One region of the Tardiphaga sp. OK245 genome, then DNA from elsewhere that is predicted to be linked to it. Evidence: predicted binding sites of a transcription regulator. Region 1 holds the regulator's gene; each other region holds the start of a gene.

Region 1 (2,203 bases):
GAGAGGGGCGAAGACGTTGCGTTGCTGGTCATAACCGATCCGATCGAAAAGACTGCGGCCGCGTCGATGACAACTGTGCGAAATCGAACAACGGACCCTAGAAACGAAACGTGCCGCCCTTCTCGGGCGGCACGTGGGCATTATTCTATGTGTGCTGTGAAGACTGTCAACCGCGCACTGCGGCTTTCGAGTCACACGGAGTCGCAGAAAAAGCCGATTTTGCAGCTTTATTTGCAGAAGCATGTGGACGCGGCATGCCCGACTCTTGCGCGCGAGTCACGGCATATTGTAGCTTTTGCCTCGTCGGATACGACATCTCGTGCGGCGGTAGATCCTTTTGACACATCCAGTGCGGCGTAACAGCCGGACGCGAAATTCGCGCCCGGTGAGCGCTAAAGGATTCTGACCGCAGGGATTTTTGAAGTCTCAACTCGCAGCGCTGCCCGGTCAGGCCGGCGCTCACGAAGGGAAAACGGCGATGACGGTAATGACATGGACCGACGATCGCGTCGAACAGTTGAAGAAACTCTGGGAAGGCGGCCTTTCCGCCAGCCAGATCGCTGCGGAACTCGGTAACGTGACCCGCAACGCCGTGATCGGCAAGGTGCACCGCCTTGGCCTGTCCGGCCGTGCCAAGAGCCCCTCCTCGGCAGCTCCGCGGCAGCGCAAGGCGCGCCCGGCACAGCAGATGGTGCGCGTCGCCCGCCCGATGGCCCGTGGCAACACAGCATTGGCCCATAACTACGAGATCGAGGCCGAGCCCGACCCGATCGCCTATGACAACATCGTGCCGATCAGCCAGCGCCTGTCGCTGGTCGAACTCAACGAAGCCACCTGCCATTGGCCAATCGGCGATCCGTCGAGCGCGGACTTCTACTTCTGCGGTGGCAAGGCCCTGGCCGGCGCCCCCTATTGCGCACATCACTCGCGCATCGCCTATCAGCCGGCCAGCGACCGCCGCCGCGCGGTGCCGAAGCCGACGCGCTGAGCTGGAAAGCATCTAAACCAAATGAAAATGCCCGGCGATGAGCCGGGCATTTTTTGTTTGGGGGCTTCTAACCTCGCCCCGCTTGCGGGGAAGAAGGAAGATACCTACTCCGCCGCCTTGTCGAACCGGTCGTCCAGCGCGTAGCCGGCGCCGCGCACGGTGCGGATCGGATCTGGCTCACCGGCGGGGTTGAGCAGCTTGCGCAGGCGGCCGATATGCACGTCGACGGTGCGCTCGTCGATATAGATGTCGCGGCCCCAGACGCTGTCGAGCAACTGTTCGCGGCTGAACACGCGGCCCGGATGTTCCAGGAAGAACTCCAGCAGGCGATATTCGGTCGGACCGAGATCGATCGGACGGCTTGAGCGCACGACGCGGCGCTTGTCACGGTCAAGTTCGATGTCGCCAAACGCCAAAACGGTAGCGAGACGCTCGGGAGCTGCACGACGCAGCAGGCCCTTCACGCGGGCCAGGAGCTCCGGCACGGAGAACGGCTTGACGATGTAGTCGTCGGCACCAGTGGCGAGACCGCGAACGCGCTCGCTCTCTTCGCCACGCGCCGTCAGCATGATGATCGGCAATGCCTTGGTTTCGGGCCGTGCGCGCAAGCGGCGGCACAGTTCGATGCCGGACAGGCCCGGCAGCATCCAGTCGAGCACCACGAGATCCGGCACCCGCTCCTTCAAGCGGGTGTCGGCATCGTCGCCGCGAGCGACGGTTTCAACATCATAGCCTTCGGCGTCGAGGTTGTAGCGAAGCAGCGTCGTTAGCGCCTCTTCATCTTCCACAACCAGAATGCGTGCATTCACAGCCATCTTGATCAATACCCTCAGTGACGTCCGACAAGTTTTTAAATCATGATCCTTGCGGAAGACTGGCTCCCACTTTTCCGGATCATGCTTCAGACCGTCGGCGTATTCGCGAATGTGGTCATGTCGCCCTTCGGGCGCTTGTCGAGGATTTGCTGGCCCTCGATCATGTAGAACACGGTTTCCGCAATATTGGTGGCATGGTCACCGATCCGCTCGATGTTCTTGGCGCAGAACATCAGGTGGATACAGAACGAAATGTTACGCGGGTCTTCCATCATATAGGTCAGGAGTTCGCGGAACAGCGAGGTGCAGATCGCGTCGATTTCCTCGTCGCCCTTCCACACCGTCATCGCGGCGGGCAGATCATGTGCGGCATAGGCGTCGAGCACGGCCTTGACCTGGG
Region 2 (2,203 bases), on a different contig from region 1:
TCTTGCGAACGGGCTTGCCGACATTGGCGTCGTTCAGTTCGATCTTGTAGACCTTCTTGAACTTGGCGAGATCCGGGAAGCAGTCTTCACCGCGCTTGCCGTCGGCGCAGGCCTTGTCCTTGGTGCCTTCGCCGTTGTCACGCTCGATGATCAGGCCGTTGTCGGCGGTGATCATGTTGAAGTCGCCGATGGCATTGCCGTTCTGTTCGAACACATACTGCCAGTAGCGACCGGTGAACTTCTCGTTGGCGACGTCGAATTCCAGGATGCGCGAAGCTTCCTTGCCGTCGACCTTTTCCCAGTCCTTCTTCTCGGCATCCCAGATCGGGCCTTCGAGCAGGCCGTAGAGGAACTTGCCATCCTTGGAGGAGGCGAAGCCTTCATAGCCCTTGGAGCGGCGCAGATTGACGGTGGTGTAGGTGGCGCCCGGCGCACCCGGCGACTGCACCGACCAATGGTCGGGCGAACGCACCGGCTTGCCGTCGGCGACGGTGTCGAACACAGCCAGAACCTTGCCGGTCTTGTCGGCCTTGATGATGTAGGGGCCGAATTCCTCGCCGATCCAGAAATTGTCGCCGACGATCTGGAAGCCTTCGGTGTCGACATCGGCGCCGGTCAGATAGCGCTTGGCGGTGTCTTCATGAACGATGCGGAACGGCACCTTCTTGTCGGGATCGTGCAGGAACACGGTGGCCTGACGCTCGACCTTGCCGTTTTTCCAGTCGATCTTGTGATGATTGAGATAGATCATGTAGTCGGCCGAATTGTAGCGCGAGCCGGCGCCATTGTCGGTCAGCACCCAGAACGAACCGTCGGGCATCACCTTGATGCCGGAATGGCCCTGCAGCGGCTGGCCCTTCATCGGCAGCGAGATGCCGGTGGCGCGCTCATAGGACTTGCCCATCACGGTGCCGAGCGCGTCGACGCGCTTGCCGGTGGTGTATTTGCCCGAGGTCTTCAGGTCGTTCGGCGCATCCGCAGGCGCATCGATGGTCGACGTCGCCGGCAGCACGGCATGGCCGGCGAGCTTGGCGGGGAATTCACCTTCGGTCTGGGCGAAAGCGGCGGATGTGAGCATGACGAGGGAAGCGACGGAGCAGAGGAATGTGCTGCGCATGGTGTGTCTCCTTGTGGTGACCATGCGGCGTGTTCTGAGGCGCGGGCGTTACGCTGCGCTGACAGTTCCGTGACGACTGGGTGACAGCAGGGGAAAGATCTGCGGCATGGCGTCGCCTCGGCTGCGGGTTAGGCTACCGCTGTTGTCATCCTGCTCAGGTCTTTCCGTCGTCCCCGCGCAGGCGGGGACCCATAACCAAGGTCAGTGCATTGACGCTCTGCCGCGAGAGCTTCTTTTGACAGGACGGAGGCTATGGGTCCCCGCCTTCGCGGGGACGACCCGTTGAAAGGTCATGGCCAAGTTACGAGTCATTCGCCAGCAGCGGCGACAGGTCGCTCCATTCGGGATTGTCCGTCTCGATCAGCCGGATCTTCCAGTCACGATTCCACTTCTTGAGCTGCTTTTCACGCGTGATGGCATCGCTGGGTCGGTCGTAGCTCTCGACATAGACCAACCGGAAAATCTTGTACTCCCGAGCGAATTTCGAACCCTTTCCCGTCCGATGCTCCATTATTCGCCGAGCCATATTATTAGTTACGCCGATATACAGCGTACCATGACGACCGCTGGCGAGAATGTATACGTAGTACATGCACGCCAGCCCCTCCACGTCGTCCCCGCAAAGGCGGGGACCCATAACCAAGGTCAGTGCTTCGACACTCTGCCGCGAGAGCTTCTTTTGACAGGACGGAGGCTATGGGTCCCCGCCTTCGCGGGGACGACAGTTGAGAGGCCGATCCCTAGTTACTGCTTCTCGATCCCCGCATCCGTGATCAGCTTCTCCCACACCTTGAGCTGATCCTTCAGGAAGGCGTCGAATTCTTCCGGCGTACCGGAGAAGGCTTCCATGCCGCGGTTGGCGAGGTCTTTCTGGATCTCGGGGCGTTCGACGATCTTGCGGATTTCGGCGTTGAGCTTGACGACAATGTCCTTCGGCATGTTGGCCGGGCCGAGATAGCCCTGCCACGACGTAATGTCGAAGCCCTTCACGCCGGCCTCGTCCATGGTCGGAAGGTCGGGCAGAAGCTTGGAGCGATACTTGGTGGTCACCGCGAGCGACTTCAACGCCTTGGCGTTGACATGCGG
Region 3 (2,203 bases), on a different contig from region 1:
GGCCGGTCGTTGCCGTGCTCGCCACCGGCGACGAACTGGTCATGCCCGGTGCGGTCCCCGGCCCCGGCCAGATCGTGCTCTCCAATGGCTTCGCGCTGCGTGCGCTGGCTCGTGCCGAAGGCGCCGAGGTGATCGATCTCGGCATCGCCGTCGACACGTTGGAGGCGACCACATCGGCCATTCAGCGCGCGATCGGTCTGAAGGCCGACGTGCTGATCACCACCGGCGGCGCGTCGGTCGGCGACCACGACCTCGTGCAGCAATCCCTGATCAATGCCGGCGTCGAGATGGCGTTCTGGCGCATCGCCATGCGGCCCGGCAAGCCGATGATGCACGGACGCCGCCAGGGCATGCGCGTGATCGGCCTGCCCGGCAATCCCGTCTCGTCCTATGTCTGCGGCTTCCTGTTCATGGTGCCGCTGCTGCGCGCGCTGTCCGGCCGAATCGAGGTCGCTCACGCGCTCGAACCCGCGGTGCTCGGCCGCGACCTCGCCGCCAACGACCAGCGCGAGGACTATCTGCGCACGCGTCTGGAAACCCGCGCCGACGGCACCGTGGTGGCGACGCCGGTGATGAAACAGGACTCGTCGCTGCTAGGAAATCTGGCTGTTGCCGAAGGACTTCTGATCCGCAAGCCATTCGCTCCCGCCGCCGCCGCTGGTGATTCCTGCGCGATCATGCGACTGCCTGTTTAAAGGCCGAGATGCGCGATGGGATGCCGGGCCACCGGAACTTCCGCCGCGCGGCATGTTCTCTGAGCTTTTTTCTGACTGAGATACCTTAACGCGGCTTCAGTCACTGAATTGTCACGTAACGCAGCGAGACATCGCTGCGAAACAAGATCGGTGCACAAATGGACTATTTCAAACGCTTCAATTTCCTGTTTGCGATGCCAACATTCGACGCCGACGATCTCGAGGGCATTCGCCTCAATCAGATCGTCGACGAGATCGAGCGTTCCGGCTTCGAGGTCGTCAAGGCGCGCAAGCTCGAAGACGCAACGATCGCGGTCCAGACCGACGCGGCGATCGGCTGCATGGTGGTCGACTGGGGCAAGAAGGGCCTCGAAGGCAAGACCGCGGCGCTGATCAACCTGATGCGTAAACGGGGCCTGGACTTCCCCATCATCCTGCTGATCCGTCGCAAGCGGTTTGAAGACGTCCCGGTCGAAGTGCTCGATTTCATCGATGGCTATGTCTTCCTGTCCGAGGAAACCCCACCCTTCATCGCCAAGAATCTGATCAGCCGGTTGAAGCAATATGCCGAGACGCTGAAGACGCCGTTCTTCGGCGCTTTGGTCGACTATGCCGAGGAAGGCAACCAGCTCTGGACCTGCCCGGGCCACAATGGCGGCGTGTTCTACAGCCGCAGCCCGATCGGCCGCGTGTTCATGGAACATCTCGGCGAAGCCGTGTTTCGCGACGACCTCGACAATTCGGTGCTCGATCTCGGCGACCTGCTGACTCATGAGGGCCCTGCGCTGCAGGCGCAGAAGGAAGCAGCGCAGATCTTCGGGGCGGAGAAAACCTATTTCGTGCTCAACGGCACCTCGACCTCCAACAAGGTGGCACTATCGGCTTTGGTCACCGATGGCGACCTCGTGCTGTTCGACCGCAACAACCACAAGGCGGCCTTGCACGGCGCATTGATGATCTCAGGCGGTGTGCCAATCTATGTGCCAACGACGCGCAATCCCTGGGGCCTGATCGGCCCGATGAACTGGGATGCGCTCGACGAGGACGCGCTGCGCGAGCGCATCCGTATCAATCCGCTGGTCACGGATCCCGAGGCCTGGAAGCGTCCACGCCCGTTCCGCGTCGCCGTGGTCGAACAGTGCACCTATGACGGCACCATCTACAGCGCCGAGATGATCATCGCGCGTATCGGCCATCTCTGCGATTACATCCTGTTCGACGAAGCATGGGCGGGTTTCATGAAATTCCACCCGCTCTATGCCGGCCGCTTCGCCATGGGGCTCAAGGAGCTCGGCCCGGATTCGCCGGGTATCATCGCGACGCAGTCGACCCATAAGCAGCTCGCGAGCTTCTCGCAGGCGTCGCAGATCCACATGAAGGATCGCCACATCCGCGGGCAGAAGCGCCGCGTCGAGCATCGGCGCTTCAACGAAAGCTTCATGCAGCACGCCTCGACCTCGCCGTTCTATCCGCTGTTCGCATCATTGGATGTCGGCGCGCAGATGATG
Region 4 (2,203 bases), on a different contig from region 1:
TCCGCGCACCGGTCTATGAAATCTCGATGGACGGGATCCTCATCGGCGGACCAGACGCGAACCGGCTTCCGTTGCACGACATCGTTGCTGCTGAACTCAGCGAGGTCGGCCCCTGCCGCCTGCGCATTGCCGAACATTCCCCCGCCGGCGCACAGGCACTGTTCGTCGCGCCCGACAACCATCTCATCAGCCGGATCGAAGACCGGCTATGGGCTATTCATGACGAAAACACCGAATTCGTCACCCGCGCCATTGATGCCGGCGCCGCGCTCAACAAGATCTTTGCCGACGGTATTGCATCCGGCGCTATCAGCATCGACGACATGTTCGACGACAACTACGTCGAAATCCCTGGCTCCAGTCCGGTGCAGTACCGGACAAAGATTCTCGGCTGGGCCGACCGCGCACTCCCCGAATTCCAGGATGCGTTTCTGGCCAAGGACACCCGCATGGCGTTCTGCGCCATGATCGACCGCAACGGCTATCTACCGGTACATAACAGCATCTATTCCAAGCCGCAGCGCCCGGGTGATGTCGCCTGGAATACGGCCAACTGCCGCAACCGCCGCATCTTCAACGATCCGGCTGGATTGGCCGCCGGTCGCAATACACGTTCCTACCTGATCCAGAGTTATGCCCGCGACATGGGCAACGGTCAGACCGTGATGATGCGCGAGATCGACGTGCCTGTGCGCATACAGGGACGCCATTGGGGCGGCTTCCGCACGGCGTACAAATTATGATTTGGGTTTGTAAACGGCGCTGCGCTGCCACCTGAGACCTGGCGCAGCGCCGCCTATTCCGTCTGCGAGTGGGCTAGCAGCCGAAACTGCCAAGGCGTCCTAGCCGCCGCTCGTTCGACCTTCCGCATTGTCATCTCCGCCGTATGAACCGCCGCCATATCCATATGGCGCGCGGTATCCATATGAACCGGGGCCGGCACCAAATCCGCGATAGACCGTTACGGGGGCGCTTCCCTCATACCGCGCGTGAGAGGACATGATCCGTCGATGCTTGCTGGCAGCGCTATGCCCGTCCTTGGCCTGCGCGGTCCAGCTCGCAGTGCCGGCGATCAGTAAAGCGGCGCCCAACAGAATGAATTTATTCATCACATCTTTCCTTGGTCAATCAGCCCCGCGACCTCAGATGCGCACACTTGGCTCTCAAGGTAGCGCCAATCACGCGTAGTTGAATTTCGGCTTGCGGTACCCCGTCCTGCATGGACAGCGGCGGCGAGACCCATCGGGGCCATTTCCCCATTCGCCCCGGGGCCTGGGAGGCAGTGTCACACCGCTGACATTTGCATCGGTCCATAACCGTGGACCCATTCGATACAAGCGGAGCTGCCATGACCGAACATTCCCTCGACGACGCGCAAGCAATCCACGACCGCATTCGTGCAGAGATGCTGGACGGCTTCGACGAAGAACTCGAGCTCGAGATCGATGACGACCGTCTCGACGCCCTGACCAACGAAATGTCCGACCACAGCCCGGCGGAGACCATCGAGCGACGCCTCTATTTCAAGGAACTGTTCCGCCTGCAGGGCGAATTGGTGAAGTTGCAGAGCTGGGTGCAGCAGAACAAGCTCAAGGTCGTGGTGATCTTCGAGGGTCGCGATTCCGCTGGCAAGGGTGGCGTCATCAAGCGGATCACCCAGCGGCTCAATCCACGCGTTTGCCGCGTTGCCGCACTCCCCGCGCCGAATGAGCGCGAACGCACCCAATGGTACTTCCAGCGTTACGTCTCGCATCTCCCCGCCGGCGGCGAGATCGTACTGTTCGATCGTAGCTGGTACAACCGCGCCGGCGTCGAGCGCGTGATGGGTTTCTGCACCGAGGATGACGTGGAGGAATTCTTCCGCTCGGTGCCGGAATTCGAACGCATGCTGGTGCGCTCGGGCATCATCCTGGTCAAATACTGGTTCTCGATCACCGATGAAGCGCAGCACCTGCGCTTCTCGATGCGCATCGCCGATCCGCTCAAGCAGTGGAAGCTCAGCCCGATGGATGTCGAGGCGCGCACCCGCTGGGAGCAATACACCAAGGCAAAGGAAGCGATGCTCGAGCATACGCATATTCCGGAAGCCCCGTGGCATGTGGTGCAGGCCGTCGACAAGAAGAAGGCCCGCCTGAACTGCATCGCGCATCTGCTCGAACAGCTTCCCTATCAGGAAGTCGAGCATCCGCCTGTGGTCCTGCCT

What was found. Region 1 encodes PhoB, which activates phosphate uptake and scavenging genes when phosphate is short. Its sites were predicted from a motif close to TGTCATNNANCTGTCAT; they were not measured.
Region 2: the regulator PhoB is predicted to act here: its motif matches at 1,187-1,203, upstream of BLW80_RS19625 (esterase-like activity of phytase family protein).
Region 3: the regulator PhoB is predicted to act here: its motif matches at 794-810, upstream of BLW80_RS16300 (Orn/Lys/Arg family decarboxylase).
Region 4: the regulator PhoB is predicted to act here: its motif matches at 1,284-1,300, upstream of ppk2 (polyphosphate kinase 2).

Annotation. Positions count from the first base shown of each region.
Region 1 is NZ_FNWZ01000002.1:1,136,116-1,138,318, reverse strand. Features, by position in the region: gene BLW80_RS12035 (aspartate aminotransferase family protein) at 1-32, opposite strand, end outside; gene BLW80_RS12030 (GcrA family cell cycle regulator) at 479-988, shown strand; gene phoB (phosphate regulon transcriptional regulator PhoB) at 1,093-1,797, opposite strand; gene phoU (phosphate signaling complex protein PhoU) at 1,890-2,203, opposite strand, start outside.
Region 2 is NZ_FNWZ01000004.1:218,316-220,518, reverse strand. Features, by position in the region: gene BLW80_RS19625 (esterase-like activity of phytase family protein) at 1-1,117, opposite strand, end outside; gene BLW80_RS19620 (GIY-YIG nuclease family protein) at 1,419-1,709, opposite strand; gene BLW80_RS19615 (Bug family tripartite tricarboxylate transporter substrate binding protein) at 1,862-2,203, opposite strand, start outside.
Region 3 is NZ_FNWZ01000003.1:786,534-788,736, forward strand. Features, by position in the region: gene BLW80_RS16295 (molybdopterin molybdotransferase MoeA) at 1-695, shown strand, start outside; gene BLW80_RS16300 (Orn/Lys/Arg family decarboxylase) at 854-2,203, shown strand, end outside.
Region 4 is NZ_FNWZ01000001.1:705,528-707,730, forward strand. Features, by position in the region: gene BLW80_RS03195 (methyl-accepting chemotaxis protein) at 1-743, shown strand, start outside; gene ppk2 (polyphosphate kinase 2) at 1,349-2,203, shown strand, end outside.